Regions from separate parts of the Paenibacillus sp. sgz302191 genome, predicted to be linked through region 1. Evidence: riboswitches for the same ligand, from Rfam matches in the RefSeq annotation. Region 1 holds a riboswitch; each other region holds the start of a gene.
The links. A riboswitch is a leader RNA that binds a small molecule or an ion and turns the genes downstream of it on or off. The one in region 1 is predicted to bind cobalamin.

Region 2: linked by a shared signal. The riboswitch ahead of metE (5-methyltetrahydropteroyltriglutamate--homocysteine S-methyltransferase) and the one ahead of AC3G2T_RS27265 (HoxN/HupN/NixA family nickel/cobalt transporter) in region 1 are both predicted to bind cobalamin.
Region 3: linked by a shared signal. The riboswitch ahead of AC3G2T_RS25830 (ABC transporter substrate-binding protein) and the one ahead of AC3G2T_RS27265 (HoxN/HupN/NixA family nickel/cobalt transporter) in region 1 are both predicted to bind cobalamin.

What each region holds. Positions count from the first base shown of each region.
Region 1 covers NZ_JBYLHY010000024.1:30,498-38,216, reverse strand. The annotation lists gene pduL (phosphate propanoyltransferase) at 1-4, shown strand, start outside; gene miaB (tRNA (N6-isopentenyl adenosine(37)-C2)-methylthiotransferase MiaB) at 164-1,645, shown strand; gene AC3G2T_RS27280 (YlbF/YmcA family competence regulator) at 1,728-2,144, shown strand; gene AC3G2T_RS27275 (phosphonate ABC transporter ATP-binding protein) at 2,262-2,996, shown strand; gene AC3G2T_RS27270 (low molecular weight protein-tyrosine-phosphatase) at 2,993-3,463, shown strand; cobalamin riboswitch at 3,629-3,817, shown strand; gene AC3G2T_RS27265 (HoxN/HupN/NixA family nickel/cobalt transporter) at 3,837-4,640, shown strand; gene AC3G2T_RS27260 (hypothetical protein) at 4,748-5,146, opposite strand; gene AC3G2T_RS27255 (ATP-binding protein) at 5,234-6,481, opposite strand; gene AC3G2T_RS27250 (2-oxoacid:acceptor oxidoreductase family protein) at 6,972-7,719, shown strand, end outside.
Region 2 covers NZ_JBYLHY010000017.1:71,259-78,977, reverse strand. The annotation lists gene nrdE (class 1b ribonucleoside-diphosphate reductase subunit alpha) at 1-1,555, shown strand, start outside; gene nrdF (class 1b ribonucleoside-diphosphate reductase subunit beta) at 1,578-2,546, shown strand; cobalamin riboswitch at 2,612-2,821, shown strand; gene metE (5-methyltetrahydropteroyltriglutamate--homocysteine S-methyltransferase) at 2,968-5,271, shown strand; gene AC3G2T_RS23100 (response regulator transcription factor) at 5,366-6,079, opposite strand; gene trmL (tRNA (uridine(34)/cytosine(34)/5-carboxymethylaminomethyluridine(34)-2'-O)-methyltransferase TrmL) at 6,224-6,688, shown strand; gene AC3G2T_RS23090 (sialidase family protein) at 6,788-7,719, opposite strand, start outside.
Region 3 covers NZ_JBYLHY010000021.1:142,237-149,955, forward strand. The annotation lists gene AC3G2T_RS25800 (STM4015 family protein) at 1-465, opposite strand, end outside; gene AC3G2T_RS25805 (GNAT family N-acetyltransferase) at 520-1,050, opposite strand; gene AC3G2T_RS25810 (ABC transporter ATP-binding protein) at 1,067-1,849, opposite strand; gene AC3G2T_RS25815 (ATP-binding cassette domain-containing protein) at 1,846-2,565, opposite strand; gene AC3G2T_RS25820 (ABC transporter permease) at 2,562-3,371, opposite strand; gene nikB (nickel ABC transporter permease) at 3,389-4,318, opposite strand; gene AC3G2T_RS25830 (ABC transporter substrate-binding protein) at 4,334-5,890, opposite strand; cobalamin riboswitch at 6,078-6,292, opposite strand; gene AC3G2T_RS25835 (DoxX family protein) at 6,367-6,762, opposite strand; gene AC3G2T_RS25840 (DUF4261 domain-containing protein) at 6,885-7,719, opposite strand, start outside.

The DNA.
Region 1 (7,719 bases):
TTAGGAAAATTCGTCATTTTCACGAATACGCCATTTTCCTTTTGTCTATGCACATCTATAATGGTATAATAATATCTACATGTTTACATTTATAGAGCATGTGCAGTGCAAGCTTACGAAGAAAGCTTTCCACTAGGGGAGCTCTTAGGAGGAAGTAAGGAAAATGGCTAACAATGCGAAATCCGTCAAGGATTATTCCCAATATTTTCAGCCTCCTTCATTGACAGATGCCAAGAAGCGCGGAAAAGAAGAGATCGCCGTTCATTATGATTTCACCATTCCTGAGGAGATGCAGGAGTTCGGCACAAATAAATTTTATTTGATTCGCACCTTTGGCTGTCAGATGAACGAGCATGATACCGAAGTGATGAAGGGCATGCTGGAGCAAATGGGCTACCAATCTACCGAAGACAAGTACCAGGCCGATGTCATTTTGCTCAATACCTGTGCGATCAGAGAGAACGCGGAAGACAAAGTGTTCGGCGAGCTTGGGCACTTGAAAGCTCTTAAGGCCGAGAAGCCCGGACTTGTTCTTGGCGTATGCGGCTGCATGTCTCAAGAGGAAGCGGTTGTCAACCGGATTATGCAAAAGCACGCTTTTGTCGATCTGATTTTTGGCACGCACAATATTCATCGCCTGCCGACTTTGCTGAGGGACGCTTTTTTCAACAAAGAAATGGTTGTCGAGGTTTGGTCCAAGGAAGGCGACATCGTCGAGAATTTGCCCAAGAAGCGGGAAGGAATCCGGGCTTGGGTGAATATTATGTATGGCTGCGACAAGTTTTGCACGTACTGCATCGTTCCTTATACACGCGGTAAAGAGAGAAGCAGAAAGCCGCAGGACGTCCTTGCCGAGGTGAGGGATCTGGCACGTCTCGGTTTTCAGGAGATCACGCTGCTCGGTCAAAATGTGAACGCATACGGCAAAGATTTCGAGGATATGTCGTATTCGTTTGCCGATTTGATGAACGATATCCGGAAGATCGACGTGCCACGGATAAGATTCACGACTTCGCATCCTCGGGATTTTGACGATCATTTGGTGGAAGTGTTGGGCACAGGCGGCAATTTGGCCGAGCACATTCATTTGCCTGTCCAATCGGGGAATACGGAAGTTTTGAAAAAAATGAGCCGCAAGTATTCCCGGGAACAATATTTGGAACTGGTTCGCAAAATTAAAACGGCGATACCGGGTGCCGTATTGACGACGGATATTATCGTCGGTTTCCCCGGCGAAACGGACGAGCAGTTTGAGGATACGCTTTCCTTGGTAAAGGAAGTGGAGTTTGACTCCGCGTTCACATTTATCTACTCGCCTCGCGAAGGTACGCCGGCGGCGGGCATGGAAGATAACGTGCCAATGGACGTTAAGAAACAGCGCTTGTACCGCCTGAACGAATTGCTTAACACATACAGCAAATTAAGCAACGAGAAGCTGCAGGGTGAAATTGTGGAAGTATTGGTCGAAGGGGAGAGCAAGAACAACCCGGACGTCCTTGCCGGACGCACCCGGACCAATAAGCTGATTCATTTTACGGGATCTAAGGATTTGTACGGTAAATTGATTCATGTCCGAATCACTCATGCGCAGACTTGGGTGCTGAAAGGCGAAATCGTGGAAGCGCCGCTAAAGATGTCCATATAAAATGATTTGTCAATAGTGAGGTTGAAGATTGGAGCGTGCAGTCGTGTCGGAACATAGTCACCATCATCCCCATGCGTTTGAAATGGAGCATTATACGAATACGGAATTAATTGTTCGTGAGGATATTTTGGCCAAAGCGAAAGAGCTTGCGGAACTGCTGACGACTTCGAACGAGGTGCAGTTTTACCAGCAAGCGGAGAAAAAAATTTCCGGTAATGAGCATATTCAAAAGCTGATCAGCGGAATCAAGAAAAAGCAAAAGGAAATCGTCGCTTTCGAGAAGTTTCAAAACGCCAAAATGGTGGATAAAATCGAGAAAGAGATCGATGAATTGCAGGATGAGCTGGACGGGATTCCTATCGTGAGCGAATTTAAACAGTCTCAGGAAGACATTAACTATTTGCTTCAGCTTGTCATGTCGGTCGTCCGCGATACGATTTCGGATAAAATCAACGTGGAAGCGGGCCAAGCGTCGAGTCCGAGCAGCTGCAGCGAATAAAGTGAATGAAACCGAAAATCGCCCTCTTGTCAGGCCAGATGCCGCTAGATGGGCGATTTTTGCCAATAGCTTACGGGTTCAAGTTCATGTTGAGCACAATGTTAAGGAGACGGTGTCATGATCACGGTACGAAATTTAAGCAAAGTTTATCCGCCGGACAATAAAGTGCTGTCTCAGATCAGCTTTCGCGTCGATGAAGGAGAATTCATCGCAGTGGTGGGAGGGAGCGGCAGCGGGAAAACGACGCTGCTGCGCTGCATCAGCCACCAGGAAAAATGGACGTCCGGCCAGCTCATCTACCAGTCGAACGATATTACGACGCCAGGGCTGTTGGATCGATGGAAGCTCGGCAAAGATTTCGCTTTTCTTGAGGAAAAGCCGGCGTTGAATAGAAATAAAAGCGCTATCAAGAATGTCATGATGGGGAAATTTTATCAAACGCCGATCCGTATTTTAACGGGAGCCGTTTCACGCGATGAGCATGTTATCGGGATGGACTATTTGGAAAAAGTAGGCTTGCTCGACAAAGGCGATAAAAAAATTAGCCAATTAAGCGGCGGCGAGCAGCAAAGGGTTGCGATCGCGAAAGCGCTCATCCATGGACCTAAAGTGCTGGTCGCCGACGAGCCGGTGTCGGGCCTGGATCCGAAAGCGACGGAATACATCATGAACGACTTGCGATCCTTATGCAAGGAAAGCAATTTGACGGTCATCGCCGCGCTGCACCAGGTCGAGCTCGCGGAGCGGTACGCAACGCGGATTTGGGGATTGGCGGAAGGCAAAATCGTACTTGACATCCCTGCCAGAGGGCTTACGATGCGAGAAAAACAGCTTATTTTCGGTGCGCCATGATTCAAGTGCTATTCGTATGCTTGGGCAATATTTGCCGCTCGCCTATGGCTGAGGCTGTTTTTCGCCATAAAGTGAAGCAGGCCGGCCTGGATGGGCGTATCGTTGTTGATTCCGCGGGCACGGGGGACTGGCACACCGGAGAGCGGCCGCATCAGGGAACGAGACGAATTTTGGACCGTCACCGCATCGATCATCACGGACTGACCGCAAGGCAAGTGAAGGCAGACGATTTTGAACAGTTTACATATATCATTGCCATGGATGACAGCAACATAACGAATTTAAAATCGTTTGCTCCGGATGCACATGGCGCCTCCATTCATAAACTGTTGGAGTTTGCCCCGGATAAGGGCGGCGGCAACGTCCCCGACCCGTACTACACAGGCAATTTTGAAGAAGTGTACGAGATGGTCGACAGCAGCTGCGAGCGCCTTTTCGCTTTTATCCGAAGCAGGGAAGGCATATAGCCTAGCCTCGGACGTCCTGAAAATTGCGCGTTTTTTACCACATAAGAATGTATAAGTTCTTTACAGCGCTAAAGCGCGTAGAACACATTCTTATTGGCGAATAAACCTACCTCTAAACGCGGTCGCTCATCTTCGAAAGACCTCGATAGAGGTTTATCTCACAACCAAATACGTTTACGGCCAGGTGCCCTTGCCAAGCAAGGGGTAACAGGGAATCGGGTGCAACTCCCGAGCGGTCCCGCCGCTGTAACCGGGGAGCCTTCTTCAATAACGTCACTCAGCCGCATGCTGGGGAAGACTGAAGAGAAGCATTGATCCGGGAGCCAGAAGACCTACCTATCCGTACACCTTAAAATGCCTTCGGAGAAAAGGAATGGTGAGTACATTGTCAACCGTATCGCTTATTTTTCTTGTTTTTGCTTTGGGATTGCGTCATGGCTTGGACGCGGATCATTTGGCTTTTATTGACGGACAAACCCGTTATAATTGGCGGATGGGAAGCCCGATCGCCAGATGGGTAGGCACTTTGTTTTCTTTTGGCCATGGGGCGGTAGTGGCCAGTATGGCGATTGTTTTGGGGATGTTCATCAAAGATTTTGAGTTTCCCGATTACTTCGATACTTTCGCAACATGGATTTCGATATTGTCGCTTTTCCTCATTGGAACGATCAATATTTATAATCTTCTGCGTTCGAAATACAAAAACGAGAGCTTTCAAATTAAAGGATACAAAGGGAAATTTATCGATAAAGTCGCCAAAGGGACAACCAATCCTTTTTTAATTATTTTGGTAGGCGCGATTTTCGCATTGGCTGCCGAAACGATTAGCCAAACGTCCGTTTGGGCGATTGCCGCAAGCAATAAAATCGAATACATGCCCGTTATTTTGGGGCTTGTGTTTATGTTCGGGATGATGCTGACCGATACGCTGGATTCGCTGATTGCTTACCGGATGATTCATCATTCCGGAAAGCTGGGGCAGTCGGCTTCAAGGCTGATCGGATGGGTGATCGTCATTCTTGCTTACGGGGTTTCGTTCTACGAAGCTTTTACGTTTTTCAATCCGTGGGCCGAACTCGATTTCGAAATCGTCGGCATCGGCATCTTTGTATTTTTACTGCTTTGCTTCGTGTTCGTCACGATACGTGCCAAACAGGAATCGCGTTCGCTCAGTTAGCGACGGCTGCGGAACGTTCCGCGGAAACCGCCGTTGACGAAAAGGCATCTTTACCCTGCCGGATGAGGGGAAGATGCCTTTTTTGCCTTTTTCGCACGCATGAGTATTTACAGTGCTGTTAACCCGGCGTTCTGCACGCACTCGGATATCGCCTGAAGCATACTCTTATGAATCGGAATGATAACATCCGTAGGTCCCAGAAGGAAAATTCCGCTTCTGTTATGAACGGTCGCTTTGTGAACATAAATTCTAAAGTGCTCCGAACCGGGAGTGAGTGAAGCGGACTCCTGATTCTTGGATCGCGCATTGACAAAAGTGATTGCTTTCATAGCTCCCACGTCATAGGGCACGATGCTGATCATATCTTCAAGCTTGAAGTAATAATTCACGTGCGGCTTATGAAGGACCAGTTCTCTCGTGGAAACCGTCAGCCCGTAATCCTTCTTTTTGTGGGACATCTTAAGATCGCCCTCAAGCGATTTGATCTGAATAAAATCCGGATTCATGGGACAGCCTCCTTCGCTATTCTGCTGATCGCTATTCTATCAGAATACCACAATCCGGCGGACTTGTTAACGGAAGCTTGTCAATCGTTATCCGGCCTGAAATTGAATCAGACAGACGGTGCCCTTATTCGGATTGCTGGAATAGGAAATTTTGCCGTTCATCGACTTTATGATGCTCATGACAACGACGAGGCCCAGGCCGGTTCCATCCGCTTTGGTCGTATAGAACGGCATTCCTAACGAATTGATTTGCGTTTTGCTCATGCCGACCCCGGTATCGGATATCCAAACATGAATGGTAGATTCGGTTAGGTGTGTATGTACGGTAAGCGTTCCGCCGTCAGGCATGGATTCGATCGCATTTTTGATCAAATTCATCAGGCACTGGCGCAATTTTTTCGATTCTCCCCATATGTAGAGAGGGGAGTCGCTGCTATGCGAGATGTCGACCGTTATTTGATTGGAGACAGCGATCGGATTCATAAATCGGAGCATCGAAGCAAGCTCTTCCTTGATATTCAGCTTTTCCTGCTGACTTCTGTTCGGCTTCGCATAATGCAAATAGTCGCTAATAATCGCATTGGCCTGATCGATGCCGGATAAAGCGAGCGAAATGAAGCGTTTGCGCTCTTCCTCGGAAAATTCCTTCTGTTCCATCATTTGCAAAAAGCCGCGGGTCGTCGTCAGCGGATTGCGGATTTCATGGGAGACCGAAGCGGCCATTTGTCCGATCATGCGGTCTTTTTCGAGATGCAGCAATTTCTCTTTATTGATCTCCTGCTTTTTGACGTGGAAAAAAAGAAAGGTCACGAACCAGCTCGAAACGAAGGACAGCGATACCGCGTAAGCGGCATACACGTAGTTTTGGTCAAGCAGTGCGGGGCCTGCCGCCAAATAAAGCGCCAAGTAACCGAACATCAGGACGGATACGAATATAAATTTGGCTTTGAAGCTGTCGGCGACCATCTTCCGCTTCAAATAGAGGCCCGCCGCGAGCATGAAGGTGCTGCCGAGCAGTACGGGAAGCAGTTCATTTTGCAAAATGACCAGATTGCCGAAGTTGAATGCGATCCACGTAAAAATGCCGGGTACGGATCCCTCGAAGAGGATCGCTAGCGTAAGTGAGACGGGAATCAGATGCAAAGTATAGACAATCGGCTCTATATCTTCATAGCCCAAATAGAAATAGGTGAGCACGAAGAGGATGAGGACGAAAAGAATTTTACGCTTTTGTTCTTTGTATACATATATAGGAGTAAGAACCAAGTAGATCAACAGCGCACTCATCATGTATAAAAGACCATGAAGTTCATGGGTGATGACGGAATGGAGCAATACGAACCGTCCTTTCTAAACGTACGACAGAATATGGTTTTTTTCTACATTATCTCACAAATTACGAGTACTTCAAATAGGTTGGATACGTTTCAAATGATAAAGATTTAACAAAGTGATGTGAGACATTTTCAGCGCATCGCTGTATAATAAGAGAAAGCGTTTTCAAATGATGAGCTGCGATAGAACGGAGAGCGATAAGGATGAGGGCTTGCCCGCATGTTTGTGGAGTTGTCTTTGATCCGCTTGACGAAGGATATGTCGATGTTTGCGAACAGTGTATGGACGGTTGTGCGGAGGAAAGTCCGAATGAAGCGGATGAAAAACAGGAGAGCTTTTATATGGGCTCGTGCGGATTGATTATGGATTACTTGTTATAATCCTAGTCATTGTAAAAAACTGTTGCTTACGGGAAATTTATTGTTACAATGAAAGTAGATTAACAATTCATAAAATTCAATCGCAGCACATTTTTGAAAGGAGACATGGAATGGTAACTTTACCCAAAGTGAACGATCTCGGCTTTTTCGAGATTAGGCTGGAATCCATTGGCGGACTCGGTGCGAACTTGGCCGGTAAAATGCTCGCAGAAGCAGGAGTAGTAGGGGTAGGGCTTAACGGTGTCAGCTTTTCTTCATACGGTTCGGAGAAGAAGGGTTCAGCCGTAAAGGCACACATCCGTTTTTGCGATATGAATACGAATATTCGCGATACGTCTCCGGTCGAACGACCGCATGTAGTCGGTGTTTTTCATGAAGCTCTTTCAAAAACTGTAAACGTTATCAGCGGAATTTATGAAGACAGCACGGTTTTGGTAAATTCGACAAAAACGCCAGATGAGCTGAAGGAAAAGATGAAGCTCAGAGGCGGCACCATTGCGGTTATCGATGCGATCGGCATCGCGCTGGAGGAGAAGAACAGAGTCAACATGGCGATGCTTGGCGCCTTGTTCCGCCTCTGCGACTTTCTGGACCCGGAAGTGATGCGCGGCGTCATCCGCAAATCGCTGGAGAAAAAGTATCCGCAGGCGGTAGCTCCGGCCATCCGCACTTTTGACCGCGGCTACGACGAAGTGCAATTCCAAACGTACGCACTGCCCGAAGGGGAGACGATGCCCGACTTTGTGCGCTTCGATACGCCTGTTCTCGGATATGCGACGCAGCCGATCGGCGGCGTGATTACGAATCCGGGCAACAGCATTCTGAAAGATCTCAGCATTTCCCGGGCGGGGATGATGC
Region 2 (7,719 bases), on a different contig from region 1:
TGTGCTGGGCACGTGCATGCAGCTGTCCAAAATCGGCGGCGGCGTGGCCGTCAATCTGTCCAAGCTGCGCGGCCGCGGAGAATCGATCAAAGGCGTCGAGCGTGCGGCCAAAGGCATTATGCCGGTGCTCAAGCTTATGGAGGACGCTTTTTCCTATGCGGATCAGATGGGCCAACGCAAAGGTTCCGGAGCGGCGTATTACAACATCTTCGGATGGGACCTCATGGAATTTTTGGACAGCAAAAAAATCAATGCGGACGAAAAGTCGCGCCTCAAAACGCTGTCGATCGGTTTGATCGTGCCGAATAAATTCTACAAACTGGCCGAAGAGAACCAGCCGCTGCATGTGTTCGCGCCTTATACGGTATACAAAGCGTACGGCAAGCACCTTGACGATATGGACATGGACGAGATGTACGACACGCTGCTGGCGGACCCTAGAGTCAAAAAGAAACCGGTGATGAGCGCCCGCGAAATGCTCGTAAAAATCGCCACGACGCAGCTGGAATCCGGCTATCCTTACATGATGAACCGCAGCAATGCAAATTTGGCGCACCCGCTCAAGCAGATCGGCGCGATCAAGATGTCCAACCTTTGCACGGAAATTTTTCAGCTGCAGGAGACGTCGGAGATCGGCGATTACGGCGATGAGAACCTGATTCGCAGAGATATTAGCTGCAATCTGGCTTCCTTGAACATAGCGAATGTCATGGATCTGAAAAAGCTGCGCGAATCGGTGCACGAGGGCATGATTGCGCTGACCTCCGTCAGCGATATGACGACGGTCGCCAACGCGCCGGGCGTAGCGAAGGCGAACCGCGAGCTGCACTCGGTCGGACTGGGTGCGATGAACCTGCACGGATATTTGTCCAAAAACAAGATCAGTTATGAGAGCGAAGAAGCGAAAGATTTTGTCCGCACGTTTTTCATGGCGATGAATTTCTTCTCGATTGAAAAAAGCATGGAGATCGCGAAGTCGAAGGGCGAGACGTTCGACGGGTTCGAGCTTTCGGAATATGCCGGCGGCGCTTATTTTGACCGCTACTTGCAAACCGATTACCGCCCGGTCACAGACAAGGTGAAACAACTGTTCGAGGGCATGCAGATTCCTTCTCCGGACGATTGGGCCAAGCTGAAGGAAGAAGTGCGCGCTCACGGGCTTTACCATGCGTACAGAATGGCTATCGCTCCTACGCAAAGCATTTCGTACATCCAGAATGCGACTTCCAGCGTCATGCCGATCGTCGAGCCGATCGAAACGCGGACGTACGCGAACTCGACGACGTATTACCCGATGCCGTATTTGCGGAGAGACAATTTCTTCTTCTATAAATCGGCGTATCAAATGAACCAATTCAAAATTCTTGACCTGATTGCCGAAATCCAGACGCATGTCGATCAAGGCATTTCGACGGTGCTTCATGTCAACAGCGATGTGACGACCAGACAGCTTGCGCGCTATTATTTGTACGCTGCCCGCGTCGGGTTAAAATCGCTCTATTACACGCGGACGAACCAGCTCTCCGTTGAAGAGTGCGTCAGCTGTTCGGTGTAACGGGAAGGGGAATGAATACAAGATGACCACCAAGAGAGCCGTCAACTGGAACCGGCCTGACGACGATTTTACGATCACGTTCTGGAATCAAAATATTATGCAGTTTTGGACGGACGAAGAAATTCCTCTGTCTGACGATAAAATGTCCTGGATGACGCTGAACGAAGCGGAGCGCGACCTGTATATGAAAGTGCTGGGCGGGCTTACGCTGCTCGATACGATGCAGGGCGGCGTAGGGATGCCAAGAATTTTGGAGCATGTGGACGGGCTGCAGCGCAAAGCGGTGCTCAGCTTCATGGGCATGATGGAGCAAATTCACGCCAAATCGTACAGCAGCATTTTTACGACGCTGTCTACGACGGAGGAGATCAACGACATTTTCCTCTGGGTGGAGCGAAATCCGTATTTGCAGTTCAAGGCGAATACGATTGCCAAATATTACGACGGCATTCACACCCGCAAGGATCTGTATTTGGCTATGGCGGCATCCGTGCTGCTTGAAAGCTATTTGTTCTATAGCGGCTTTTTCTATCCGCTGTATTTGGCCGGCCAAGGCAAGATGACTAGCAGCGGCGAAATCATCGATCTGATTTTGCGCGACGAAAGCATTCACGGGCTGTATGTGGGCGTGCTTGCCCAGGAAGTGTACGAGGAGCTGACTCCGCAGGAGCAGGACGAGGCTTACGAGACTTTGACCGCGCTTCTGAAGGAGCTTCATGCGAATGAGGAAGGGTACACGGAGGATCTGTACAGCGCGATCGGCCTGGACCGGGAAGTGAAGGCGTTCCTGCGCTATAACGCGAACAAGGCGTTTATGAATCTCGGGCTCGACCCTGCATTCCCGGAAGAGGAGATCAATCCGATCGTGTTGAACGGTCTTAGCACCAAGACGAAGCAGCACGACTTTTTCTCCAAAAAAGGCAACGGCTACGTTCGCACGATTCATGTGGAGCCGCTGAATGACGACGATTTTGTTTTTGACAATTTGTAAGAAAATCTTGTATAAAAATTAATATTCATGTATAGTTATACATTGTATCGAATGTAAGCAGACAATTGCATATTGTGGAGACAGGTGCTCTTGCCCGAACGAATCGTTCTTGGGCTTGAGTTTAAAAGGGAAGTTCGGTGCAAAGCCGACGCGGTCCCGCCACTGTAACAGAAGAGTCGCAGCAAACATCGCCACTGGTTGAATGAATAACCGGGAAGGCTGCTGCCGATGATGACGCTGATAGCCAGGAGACCTGCCTGTTTCAACGACACTGCTTTTACCTACGGGAGATAGGGAGGTGTTAGATGGCAACCGATAAGTATAATCGCGAGGCGTCTTTCCCTTTGTCTTTTTGAGGGAACGACGTCTTTTTTGTGTTCCGCTCAGAAAGTACAAATGAGGAAAACGGAGGCGAGCTTAAGTGGCTGGTGTAATCAAAATTGGCAATTTGGGATATCCGAGAATCGGTGAGGACCGGGAATGGAAAAAAGCGCTGGAGGCGTTCTGGTCCGGTAAAATAAGCGAGCAGGACTTAGTGGCGGAGATGGAGCGGATCCAGCTCGCGCATGTGCAATTTCAAAAATATGCGGGGCTGGACGAAATCCCGGTAGGCGATTTCACTTATTACGATTCGATGCTGGATATGGCGGTCATGTTCGGTATCGTTCCGGCGAGGTTCGCGCATTCGGGAGGGCGCGTGCCGCTTGCCACTTATTTCGCGATGGCGCGCGGGAACAGTCAGGGTGCAGCCTGTGAAATGACAAAATGGTTTAATACGAATTATCACTACATCGTCCCGGAAATCGGGGAGGACGCACCAACGTTAACATACAACAAACCGCTGGAGGCGTACCGCTTTGCCAAGTCCAGGGCGGACGTCGAAGGCAAACCTGTGCTGGTCGGGCTGTACACGTTCCTCAAGCTGTCGAAGGGGTTCGCGGCTTCGCGGCTCGGCGAGAAAGTCGGGCAGTTTTTGCCGGTCTATTTGCAGGTGTTGAAGGAACTGGCGCAAGAGGGCGTCGCTTGGGTGCAGATCGATGAGCCCGCCTTGACGACGAATCCGTCTGCGGAGGAACTTGAGCTTGTGGAGCAAATTTACGGCGCCATCCATCGGGAAGTGCCGGGGTTGAACGTGATGCTGCAGACTTATTTTGAGGCGGTCGAGCATTATGAGCGGGTGGTCCGCTTGCCTGTTCAAGGCATCGGACTGGATTTCGTGCACGATGGCGGGGCCAATTTACGGGCTGTGGAGGCGCACGGATTTCCGGCCGACAAGCGCCTTGGCGCAGGCATTATCGACGGGCGCAACATATGGCGCGCCGACCTGGAAGCGAAGCTGCTGCTGGCGCAAAAGCTTGCGGCACACGTACCGCACGAGCGGCTGGTGCTCCAGCCGTCCTGCAGCCTGCTGCATGTGCCTGTAACCGTTGTGCGGGAAACGAAGCTTCCCGCCGCATTAAAGCAGGCGCTTGCTTACGCCAACGAGAAGCTGGTCGAACTGAGGCTGCTCGGCCAGGCGCTCGCAGGCGGACAGGAATCCGCTGCGGCCGAGTGGCAGTGGAACCGGGAGGCGCTTGCCGGCTTCCGCGCGCTGCCTGAGCGGAACCGCCAGGATGTAGCCGCGCAGTTGGCCGGGCTTGAGGCGGTCTCGCATACGCGCGGTCTGCCGTTTGCCGAGCGCTTTGCGCTGCAAGCCGCTCACTGGAAGCTTCCGCTGCTGCCGACGACGACGATCGGCAGTTTCCCGCAGACGCCGGAGGTACGCAGCGCCCGCCTGAAATGGCGGAAGGGCGAGCTGGACACGGCGAAGTACGAAGCGTTCATCGATCAGGAGATTGCCAGCTGCATCAAGATCCAGGAAGAGATCGGCCTGGATGTGCTCGTCCATGGCGAGTTCGAACGCACGGACATGGTGGAATATTTCGGCGAGAAGCTGGACGGCTTCGCCTTTACGCAGAACGGCTGGGTGCAATCGTACGGCTCCCGCTGCGTCAAGCCGCCCGTCATTTACGCGGATGTCGCATTCGCGGCGCCGATGACGGTGAAGGAAAGCGCCTATGCCCAGTCGCTGACGGCTCTTCCGGTTAAAGGCATGCTGACCGGGCCGATCACGATTTTGAACTGGTCGTTCGTCAGAGACGATTTGAGCCGCGAACAGGTGACGAACCAGATCGCGCTGGCGCTGCGCAAGGAAGTCGAAGCGCTGGAGAGCGCAGGCATCGAGATGATCCAGGTTGACGAGCCGGCACTCAGAGAGGGCTTGCCGCTGAAGGTGAAGGATCAGCAGAGTTATTTGGAATGGGCGGTCAAAGCGTTCCGCATCGCCACTTCCAGCGTCAAGGATACGACGCAAATTCATACCCACATGTGCTACTGCGAGTTCCATGACATGATCGATTCCATACGCGCATTGGATGCGGACGTAATCTCGATTGAAACATCCCGCAGCCACGGCGAGCTGATCTCGAGCTTCGAGCTGCAGGGCTACGATCACGGCATCGGCCTGGGCGTGTACGACATTCACAGTCCGCGCGTGCCGCAAGCGGAGGAAATGACCGAGATGATCGGGCGGGCGCTCCGGGCGCTGCAGCCGGAATTGTTTTGGATCAATCCCGATTGCGGCCTGAAAACGCGGAAGTGGGAAGAGACGGAAGCCTCTCTGCGGCATATGGTGGAAGCGGCCCATCAGGCGCGCGAAGCATTTAGCGAATCGGTTCGGGCTTAATAGACGGCAGGAATAAAAAAGAGCACCTCCAACCTCTCCGGTAAAGAGAGCTGGGGGTGCTTTTTCGTTCATGAGGGGGATGCGCCAGTTGCGGCTAGGCAAGCGATTCCTTCACGGCAGGCTCGGTCAGCTTGTAGCCGACGTTGCGAATCGTGACGATATATTCGGGGTTGCGCGCATTGTTCTCGATTTTATCGCGCAAATGGGAGATGTGAACGTCGACAATCCGCGTATCGCCGAGGAAATGGTAGTCCCATACGCCGTGCAGCAGCTGCTGGCGGCTGAGCACTTTCCCGCGGTGCTTGCAAAGGAAGAGCAGCAGTTCGAATTCTTTGGGCGTCAGCTCGATCGGAGTGCCGCTGACCGTAACTTCGCGCTGATCCGAGCGGATCGTAATCTGGCCGATGTGCATAGGCGCGTTCTCGTTCGTGGACGGCAGCGCCTGCACGCGCCGCATAATAGCCTGGATGCGGGAGATCAGCTCCTGCGGGCTGAACGGTTTGGTCATATAATCGTCCGCTCCGTTGTCCAATCCGGCGATTTTGTCGGTCAAGTCCTGCATAGCGGTCAGCATAATGATCGGCACGAGATTGTTTTGGTTTCTCAGCTTGCGGCAAACCTGGAAACCGTCCATTTTGGGCAGCATCAGATCCAATACGATCAAATCCGGACGGAACGTCTGGATAGCTTCAAATACGGCTTCGCCGTCGTAAACGCACTGTACTTCGTATCCTACCAGTTTCAAGTTGAATTCTATAAGCATCGAAATGGACGGCTCGTCATCCACAACTAATATTTTTCTTTTCATCGATATGTCGGCTCCTTTAATCGAATGATAAGTCTATTATGAAGGTATTCTATCAACGACATATTAAGATAAAGTTATCCCTGTGTTAAATTGATTTCCTGCTGCTCTTATAATAGGATATAATGTGAGGTGAATTTGACGGAAATGGCTTTTCATATCGTGCTGGTCGAACCAGAAATACCCGCAAATACAGGCAATATATCCCGCACTTGCGCGGCGACGGGAACTTATCTGCATTTAGTAAGGCCTTTAGGCTTCCAAACCGACGACAAAACGTTGAAACGCGCGGGGCTTGATTATTGGCATTCCGTAAAGCTGGAATACCACGATTCGTTTGACGAGGTGCTGCAAGCATATCCGGACCGGAGGTTTTTCTTCGCGACGACGAAGGCGGAAAAGCGTTACACGGATTTTACATTTCAGGACGGCGATTTCTTTGTTTTTGGCAAGGAAACCAAAGGCTTGCCTGACTCTATCCTGAGCGCGCATCCGGAAACTTTGATGCGGATGCCGATGAGCGATGCGGTGCGGTCGCTTAATCTTTCCAACTCCGCCGCAATTATTTTATATGAAGGTTTGCGGCAGACCGGTTTCGCCGGCCTCACGTAAGCTGGCGGATTGATCGCCATGCTCAGGCACCGCGGCGCGGCAAAAAAAGCCTATGAGCTGCCCGTTTCCGAAAGGAAGCCGGCAGTTCACAGGCTTTTTTCACTCCATCGGGAAATTGTCCCATGGCCATTTGTTTTTTTCGATGCCTTTCACCCATTGTTCGGAAAAGCTCACGTATTTAATGTGTGTGCGGGTACCGAATGCATAAGCGGCATGGATCATTCCGTCTTTCGATTGGATGAGAAAGGGGTATTCGTATCTTCGGTTGAACTGCGCATTCTTTTCCCCGCAATAATGATCTCCCGTGTCAATATGCCGCATGTACGGCCAAGTTTTTCCTTCGTCCTCGGAAATCGCTATCGTAATGGGAACTCTTTCATAGGGCCAAATCGTCACATCCGGATCTTCGTTTGCGCTGCAATTGTTGAAAATGATGGCGATGCCGCCGCTTTGGAGGCGAATGGCGCGGATCGACGCATTGTTGTTCGGGAGCTCTGTTTTCTCGGGCACGGTCCAGCTTTCCCCGTAATCCGACGATCGGCTGGAATAAATCCGGTCCGCATTGCGGCTGCGGAAAAAAGCAGCGAGCTTGCCGTCGTCAAGCTCCACGATGGAAGCGTGGACTCTCCCTCTGCTGCCGGGAATTTCAATTTTTCGCCATGAACGGCCCTCATCGTCGGATACGTGCACGGCGCTGTAATCGTGGCCGAATTGCTTCGTTTCGTCGAGACTGCTGTACCAGACGGGGAATATCCAGCGGTTGTTGCTCAATACTGCAATGGGATGACGGCAAAAAGTTCCCGGCTCGTCAAACAGCGCCTCCGAAGGCCTCCAATGCTCCCCGTTGTCGGCGGAGATCCGGCATTGCACCTGTGACGTATGCTGCATGGCGAACGGCCCTGACGCCTCTTTGCTTTTGAGCATGGCCTGCCATTCGGCCAGCGAGCAGCCGCGGGTGTCCATCGACGTGTGCAGCAGCCAAACTTTTCCGTCGGGGGCTTGAAACAGGGACGGATTTTGATCGGCTTTGG
Region 3 (7,719 bases), on a different contig from region 1:
GAGATACAGCTCCAGCTTTTTCAGCTGAGGAAAATGGCCCCCCGCGATGCTGTCAAGCACATTTTTGCCGAGGCCGCCGCAAATAATGACCAGTTCTTCCAGCTTCTCGTGGCTGGCCGGGGTCAGCTCCAGCTCCGTACTTCCTTTAATGATCAGCGAGCGAAGCTCCGGATAAGCGGTTAACAGCGGCGCCACATTGGATTGCCTGATCCAGGACACTTCGCATTCGTCAAACTCCATATCGCCGATAAACAGCTTGCGCAGCTTCGGAAAGCTGTCCTTTAACCGGACAAGCGTCTCCACGACAGAAGCGGAATCGTTCTCGTAAGAGCCGCCCCAATCGCCGATAATTAAGCTTTCCAGCTCTTTGCTTTGCGGGCCCTCCGCCAATTGTTCAATCAATTGCGTTATTTTCACGCCATCTTCATAATCGTCATAGCCAATAACCAGCTTAGTTTCGGACATATGTATTCCTCTCCATTCGAATGAAATCGATATGTTTGATTGTATAATGACGAATCAAATCGCGCAATCGTTCAAACCTTTGTCCATATGCACCGTTTCATAGGAATCAAATGACTCCAGACGCAGCACAAATCCCTGCTTCTCCCAAAAACGCACCGCCCCAGGCAAAAAACGATGCGTGTGCAGGTACATGGTCTCATACCCTTTGACGCGGGCGAGCTGGAGCACTTCCCTTACTAATTCGGAGCCCAGCCCTTGGTGTCTCAGCTCCGGTTTCACGTAGCATTTCACCAATTCCGCCGTCTTCCGGGATGAATAACGGCCTTTCATGTCTTGAATGCGATCGTCATAACGCAAAAATGCCGCTGTTGCGGCAATCGCACCGTCTTTATCGAAAGCCGCGAGAAATGCAGCCTTCTCCGACCGGTCATATACGTTTTGAAAATCCGCCAAATCGGACGGCAGCGTATAGGGATCCAGCATGGGAAAAACTTCTCTGCGGATCCTCATAGCGAAATCCACCGCCGCAGCCGCCTCCTCCAATTCGATTTCCCTGATTTCGTAATCTTTTAACAGCAAGTTCATTCGGCTCCCCTCCGGTTCATGCAAATATCGATTGGAACAACAAACGTGTATAAGGATGTTTAAAATGCGAGTCGTCCCAATCCGTGAATGTCTCCACAATTTCTCCCTGATACATGACAGCAACCCGGTCGCAGAATGATCGGGCGGAAATAAGATCATGCGTAATAAACAAATAAGATAATTGTGATTGCTTTTGCACGCGTTTTAACATTTGCAGCATGGAAGTTTGCGACGACGGGTCCAGGCTTGCGACGGATTCGTCAAAAATGATCGTTTCGGGCCGTACGGCCAACGCTCTGGCGATACAAACGCGCTGCTTCTGTCCGCCGCTTAATTGATGCGGATGCTTGGATAAATACGAGTCATCGAGATCGACGAGCTTTAATAGGTCTGAGCACCGCTCTTGAACATTTGCTTTTTCTTCCGGAAAATAATTGCAGATCGGTTCTTCCAAAATTTCACTCACCGTCATGCCCGGATGCAAAGAGGAAGACGAATCCTGCAGCACCAGTTGAATACGCCTGTAAATATCGAGATCGTTCGTCCGTTTGCCGGAAATCGGCTGCCCGTCAAGCAGGATTTGCCCCGAAGATACCGGCTCCAGCCGCATGATCAATTTGGCGAGCGTGCTTTTGCCGCTGCCGCTTTCCCCGATTAAACCTAGGCATTCTTCCTTATGCAAAATCAAGTCAACCTGCTTCACCGCCTGGACGCCGGTTGTCTGTGCCTTAAAGCGCGATCGATGCCTTGTTCTAATCGGATATGACTTTGTCACCTGCCGCAATTCCAGCTTGATCATTGAAGGATTCCTTCCGGTTTCATTTGGATAACGCGATCTGAAATCCGCCTCACGCTTTGCCTGTCATGCGAAATCAGCAGGATGGTCAGCGCGTAATCGTCTCTCAACTGTTTGAACAAGGTCAACACCTTGTCCCTGTTGATCGCATCAAGGGCCGTTGTCGGTTCGTCGGCAATCAATAGTTTAGGCCTCAAACTTAACATCATGGCCACCAGCACCCTTTGACACATCCCCCCGCTCAATTCAAAAGGATAGGCGGATAAAATATGCTTCGGGTCCGAAAAGCCGACTTGGCTCAGAAGCTCGCACAGGTAAGGTTCGATATCTTTTTTTAAGTACGTTTTCCTGTGCCGCAAAGTTTCCGTCATCTGTTTTTTTACCGTCAGGATCGGATTCAGCCCGTTCAACGAGTGTTGGATCAGCAGGGCAATTTCTTCCCGGCGGAGCTTTTGCCATCCTCGGTCATCGTTGCCGGCGATATTTTGACCGTTATACATCATCTGGCCCCTCGTTACTTTCAATTCCGGTTCCAACAACCCGACGATCGCGTGTGCAGTTAAACTTTTGCCGCACCCGCTCGGCCCTGTAAGCGCGACAATTTCACCCGGATATAATTGAAACGATACTTCCCGGACAAGCGGTTTTGGCGGATCGGATGCCATTTGTGAAATCGTTAACTTCTCGACACTTAACAAAGATTTCCGGTTCGCTGTCACGCTGCACCTCTTTCGGAACGGTCTCCCATAAGCTGGCAAGCCCATACAAACAGCATAATCGCCAGCCCCGGAAACAGCATGACATGTGGAGCCAATTGGAAATATGCCGTCGCATCGTGCAGCATGACTCCCCATTCGGGTGTCGGCGGCTGCGCGCCGAGACCGAGAAACGAAAGACCGGCAATCATGAGTACGACCCTCCCCATATCCCATGCGCCGAATGCGGCGAGCGGGGAAACGATTTTCGGAAAAATATAGCGCCTCATAATGCGAAAGTGCGAATTGCCCGACAGACGCGCATACAAAATATAATCTTCGCGGCAAGCTTTTTGAACGAGGGTGCGAATAAAACGAACATAGGTTGCCCAGCGAACCATAATGATAGCTGCAACCATATTCGTCAGACTCGGGCCTAGAATGCCGACGGCCGCAACCGTGATCACCATGTCGGGAATGGCAAGCATGCCATCAATCGCACGCATCAAAATGCGGTCCGTTAGACCGCGCAAATACCCGATGAAAAGACCGATAGGCAAGCTGATGCATACCGTAAACACCATAATCATACACGCAACCGTTACAGTCGTTCGTATGCCGTACATCGTTCGCGACAATACGCAGCGTCCCAAATGATCGGTACCGAAAGGGTATTCCAGGCTGGGGACGGCCAGCCGGTTCAATAGATCAATTTGCAGCGGATCGTGAGGAGCGAGCCAGGGCGCGGCCACCCCGATGATGACGATAACCGTCAACAACCCAATTCCGGTTAGTAGACTCCCGTTGAAAGTGAACCGTGTTGTATTCAATCCGTGTTTCCCCTCTCCTATTGGGCCGACAGCCGCGGGTCCAGAGAAACTTGTACAGCCTCCACCAGCAAATGAATCGACACGATCAGGAAAGTCGCGAAGATCACATACCCCTGAATGACCGGATAGTCTCTAAATGCAATCGCGTCAATCAAATATTTGCCCAAACCCGGCCAGGCAAATATCGTTTCGACAATGACATTGCCGCCCAGCATAAACGCAAAATTCGTACCCATGATCGTCAAAAGAGGCAGCACTGCATGTTTAAGCACATGAAATATAAAAATACGGCTTCTGGACAGCCCTCTCGCTTTGGCAGCTTTAATAAATGGCATATCGTGCAATTTCAACATATTCGCGCGCAAAACCCGTGCATACATAGTACCTAGCCCAAGACCGAGCGTAACTGCGGGTAAAACCAGATTGGACGCGCCGCTGCGGCCCATGGAGGGAAACCAGCCGAGCCGGACGGAGAACAAATAGATCAAAAGAAAGCCGAGCAAAAACGAAGGAAGAACAGACCCCGCAAGCGCCAAAAACCTGCCGGTTCGATCCAGCCATCCGTTGGAAAAAATAGCTGTCGTAATTCCCAAGCCAAAAGTAAGGAATACCATGATGGCAAATCCGGCTGCAGCCAATTCTAAAGTTGCGGGCAACCTTTTGACGAGTTCGTCCAGTACCGGTTCTTTGGAAACGTAAGATTGACCCCACTGCCATGTGAAAACGTCGCGCAGCCAATGGATGTACTGCATCCATAGCGAATCCGTGAGCCCCAGCTGCCGGCGCAATGACGCCAACGCTTCCGGGGAAGCGGGCACATCGTGCGCCTTCAGCAGGATGGCAGCCGGGTCTCCGGGAGATACCCGCATCAAAATGAAAGTCAAAGTAGAAACCATAAATATAACGATGACGAGTTGGGCCACACGTTCCAACCAAAAGCGAATCATTGAATGCTTCACCTGTTATTCCGTCATATCGACTTTAGAATGAATGTAATAGTACTCGATCGGATGAGGAGTAAATCCTTGCACGTCTTTTTTAGCGCCAAATACATTATTGGGATGAACGATAAACGACTGCGGCAGATCGGTGTTCACAATTTCCTGGGCTTGTACGGCCAATTGATTTCTTTGGGCCGGATCCGACGCCAAAAGAAGTTGATCCAGAATCTGTTCCAACGGCTGCGACACGTACCGGCTGACGTTGGACTCGCTATTCGACCGGTAGAACGTGTTCAAAAAATATTGCGGTTCGCCTGTATGCGCCGTTAACATGCTGTACATCGATAAATCCCAATCATCCTTCAGCAAAGCGTCATCGATATTTTCCACTTTGCGAATGTTGATCTTAATGCCTTCTTTTAATAACTGGCTTTGGATGACCTCGGCCATGACGGACAGCTCCGGCCGCTGCGGGAAAGTTAACAGTGTCGCCTCGAACGGTATCCCCTGTTTTTCCCAAATCCCTTGCGCATTTTTCTGCCAGCCGCCCTGTGTCAGCAATTGCCCGACAGTGAGGTTTTGCGCCGCACGTTCTACTTTACCAAACGGAAGTACGCTTGGAAATGGGCCTTTTGCTGCAGTGCCGTAACCCTTCATAACGGTACCTGCAATAGCCTCCCGCGGAATCGATTGATCTACCGCCCTCCGGTTAGCCGCATCCTGGAACAAGGGGGATTTCATATTAAAAAGCATCATGTGTGTCCGAAGCGACGGGGCCGACAGCACCTTGGTCTTGTTGTCCTTTTCCAACAAGGCCGCACTGTCGATCGGAATATCGGTCGCGACATCCGCTTGACCCGACTGCAGCGCCATCAAACGGGCATTGCCATCCGTTACGAATTTCATCGTGACTTCGGACAGTAAGGCCGGTTCTCCCCAATAATTCGGATATCTCTCGACGACAAGCGAATCGTCTTTGTTAAACTGTTTGATTTTAAACGCCCCTGTCATGGCGGGGTAACCGCTTTTCGCATCCATCGACGCCGTATCCAAGATAATCGTGGACGGATCTGCCAAATTAGATACCAATGCGGCATTCGGCTTGTCCGTTACGATTTTCAATTCATGCGGCGCGACGACCTCCACGGATTTCAGCTGCAGCAAATCTTTGGCTAAATGGCTCTTCTCAGTCGAGCGCTGCAGCGAGCTTTTGACACTTTCCGCATCCATCGCCTTTCCGCTATGAAAAGTGGCGTTTTCCTGCAGTTTAAACACCCATGTCGTCGGATCTTCCTGCTTCCACTCTTTGGCCAGCCAAGGAGCGGGCTCCAACTTTTCGTTGAGACGAACCAGTGTTTCACCGGCGCCGGAACGCATAACGTCCCAACTGTCCGCTCCGTGGGGGTCTACGCCGGAAGGCTTCCACGTGTAAGCTACGGTCAGCTTTTTGGCTGCGGACGATTGCTTGGTGTCCGTTCCGCTCGTTTTGTCCTGCGTAGAACATCCCGCCAGCGAAAGCACAACCGCTGCAATCACTCCCCATTTAATCAGCGAAAATCTGTTTTCCATTGTTCTCATCTTGCATCCCCCTTTTAGTAAAAAACAAAAAAAGCACACCCGACCCAAGACAAGCAGTCGGAAATGCTTTTTATACGCGTACATGGCTAGACAACGGCTAAAACCGCTTCAGCATGAAGGGGTTCATGGACTTAGACATTTTACAAATGAGCACATCCAACCACCTCCCTAATATCCCGTAGATCTAACAGTGATGTTGAAACAGGCAGGTCTCCTGACTAAGAGTATGACTTCCGGACCTTCCCGGGTTTATGGCCCAGTGGCTTTTCCGAAAGAAATCAGCCGGCATGGCTGAACCTCATGTACAGTGGCGGGTCCGTGCCGGAATGTAACCGGACTTCCCTTTTAAGCGATTAAAGCTTAGATACAAACTTTAACTACACCTATTTCCAAAATATGAAGTTGTGAGAAACTCTCTTAATATTAGTTATGAAACCCGAAAATGTCAATGTACGAAAGTTCGCACGCTTAACCGATCATTTGCTGCGAAATGGAATGAGTTTGCGCACGCGCTCGTCTCTCAGCCAAACTCCACCCCAAGCCAGGACAGCAAAATATACCGGAAATAAAATATGCGTAAAAAGCGGCGCGTCCATTCGAATATGCGTGGCAACCACCCCGCCAAAATAAGCGGTCAGCAGCAGCGCACCCAGAAAAGATGTACGAGGAACGGCGTACAGAATGGTAGAAATCAGCCCGAGTATGCCAATTACGGCGATATGGTGCTCGGCATAGCCGAGAGCAACTGTGCCTTCTACAACGGGTACGGGTTGAATGAACTTAAAAATGCTATCGAACAGCATAAACAAAATAACCAGCCAGCTCATGATTCGTGCCGTCCAGAGCCTGCCCCTTGATATTTCGGTTCTCATGATTTCCTCACCCTTCTTAGCAAAGTCATGCACTCATATTATCATAAACACAGGGGCAAGATTTCTTCTTAATTGCTATATTCTAAAAAATTCCTCTCCCGCATTGGCAGGAAAACGGTCGGTCATTCCGGCATTGCCGGGCGTTCCCTGCCGTCCATCGGATACCATCGGATTACTTCGCGCGGCGGTCCAGCCAATCCTTCCTCCGCCAAAACGCCCTGCCAACGGACCCCGCCCGGCCCGTCTGTCGTATCGCCATTTTTAATAACGGGGCCGCTCTCGTATACATAATTCGATATGTTTCTTAGAAAGTTGGCGACTTCGGCAGGGTCGTAAACATGACGATGAAAAATCGCCTCATGATCGGTCACATCCAATTGAAGCATGCCGACCGAATCCATCAATAGCCAGTTTTCATCGCTGGGAATGTTAAACATCCTGACATTGGACCACAGTTCCAGCGGAGGCAGCGCCGTCTGTTCATAGCGTTCATACAGTTCATGAAACATCTCTGTAGAAGCGAGGCACTCCCCGCTCGGGTTGAAATAGCAAAGCGCTTCGGGCAGTTGAAGCAGAACACCAGCGATGTCGGTCACGGCCAAAAGCTCAGGAAGCGATTCATAATCCTCAGGCAAAAGCGGCGCTTGATCGTCCATTTGACCAAACGTATACGTGGAACGGATGCGGATGAACGCCTCGTGATCGGCGCAAGCCTGCCGTCCTTCGGGATATCCCCACGCCTGCTGCGCCGCGCGCTCCAAATTGTTCGGGAACGTATAAGGCCCGAAAAAGCCCATTGACCAGGCCCCGAATATCATGGCCTCCTCCGACGGGTCGCCCATGTCGTCCGGCCAGGGCCTGTCGACGACGTCAACCTGAATATACCCGTTGACTTCCGGACGGTATGGAACAAGCAGGCTGGGGCCGCCGAACACCCACTCTTCATAGGTTTCCTTT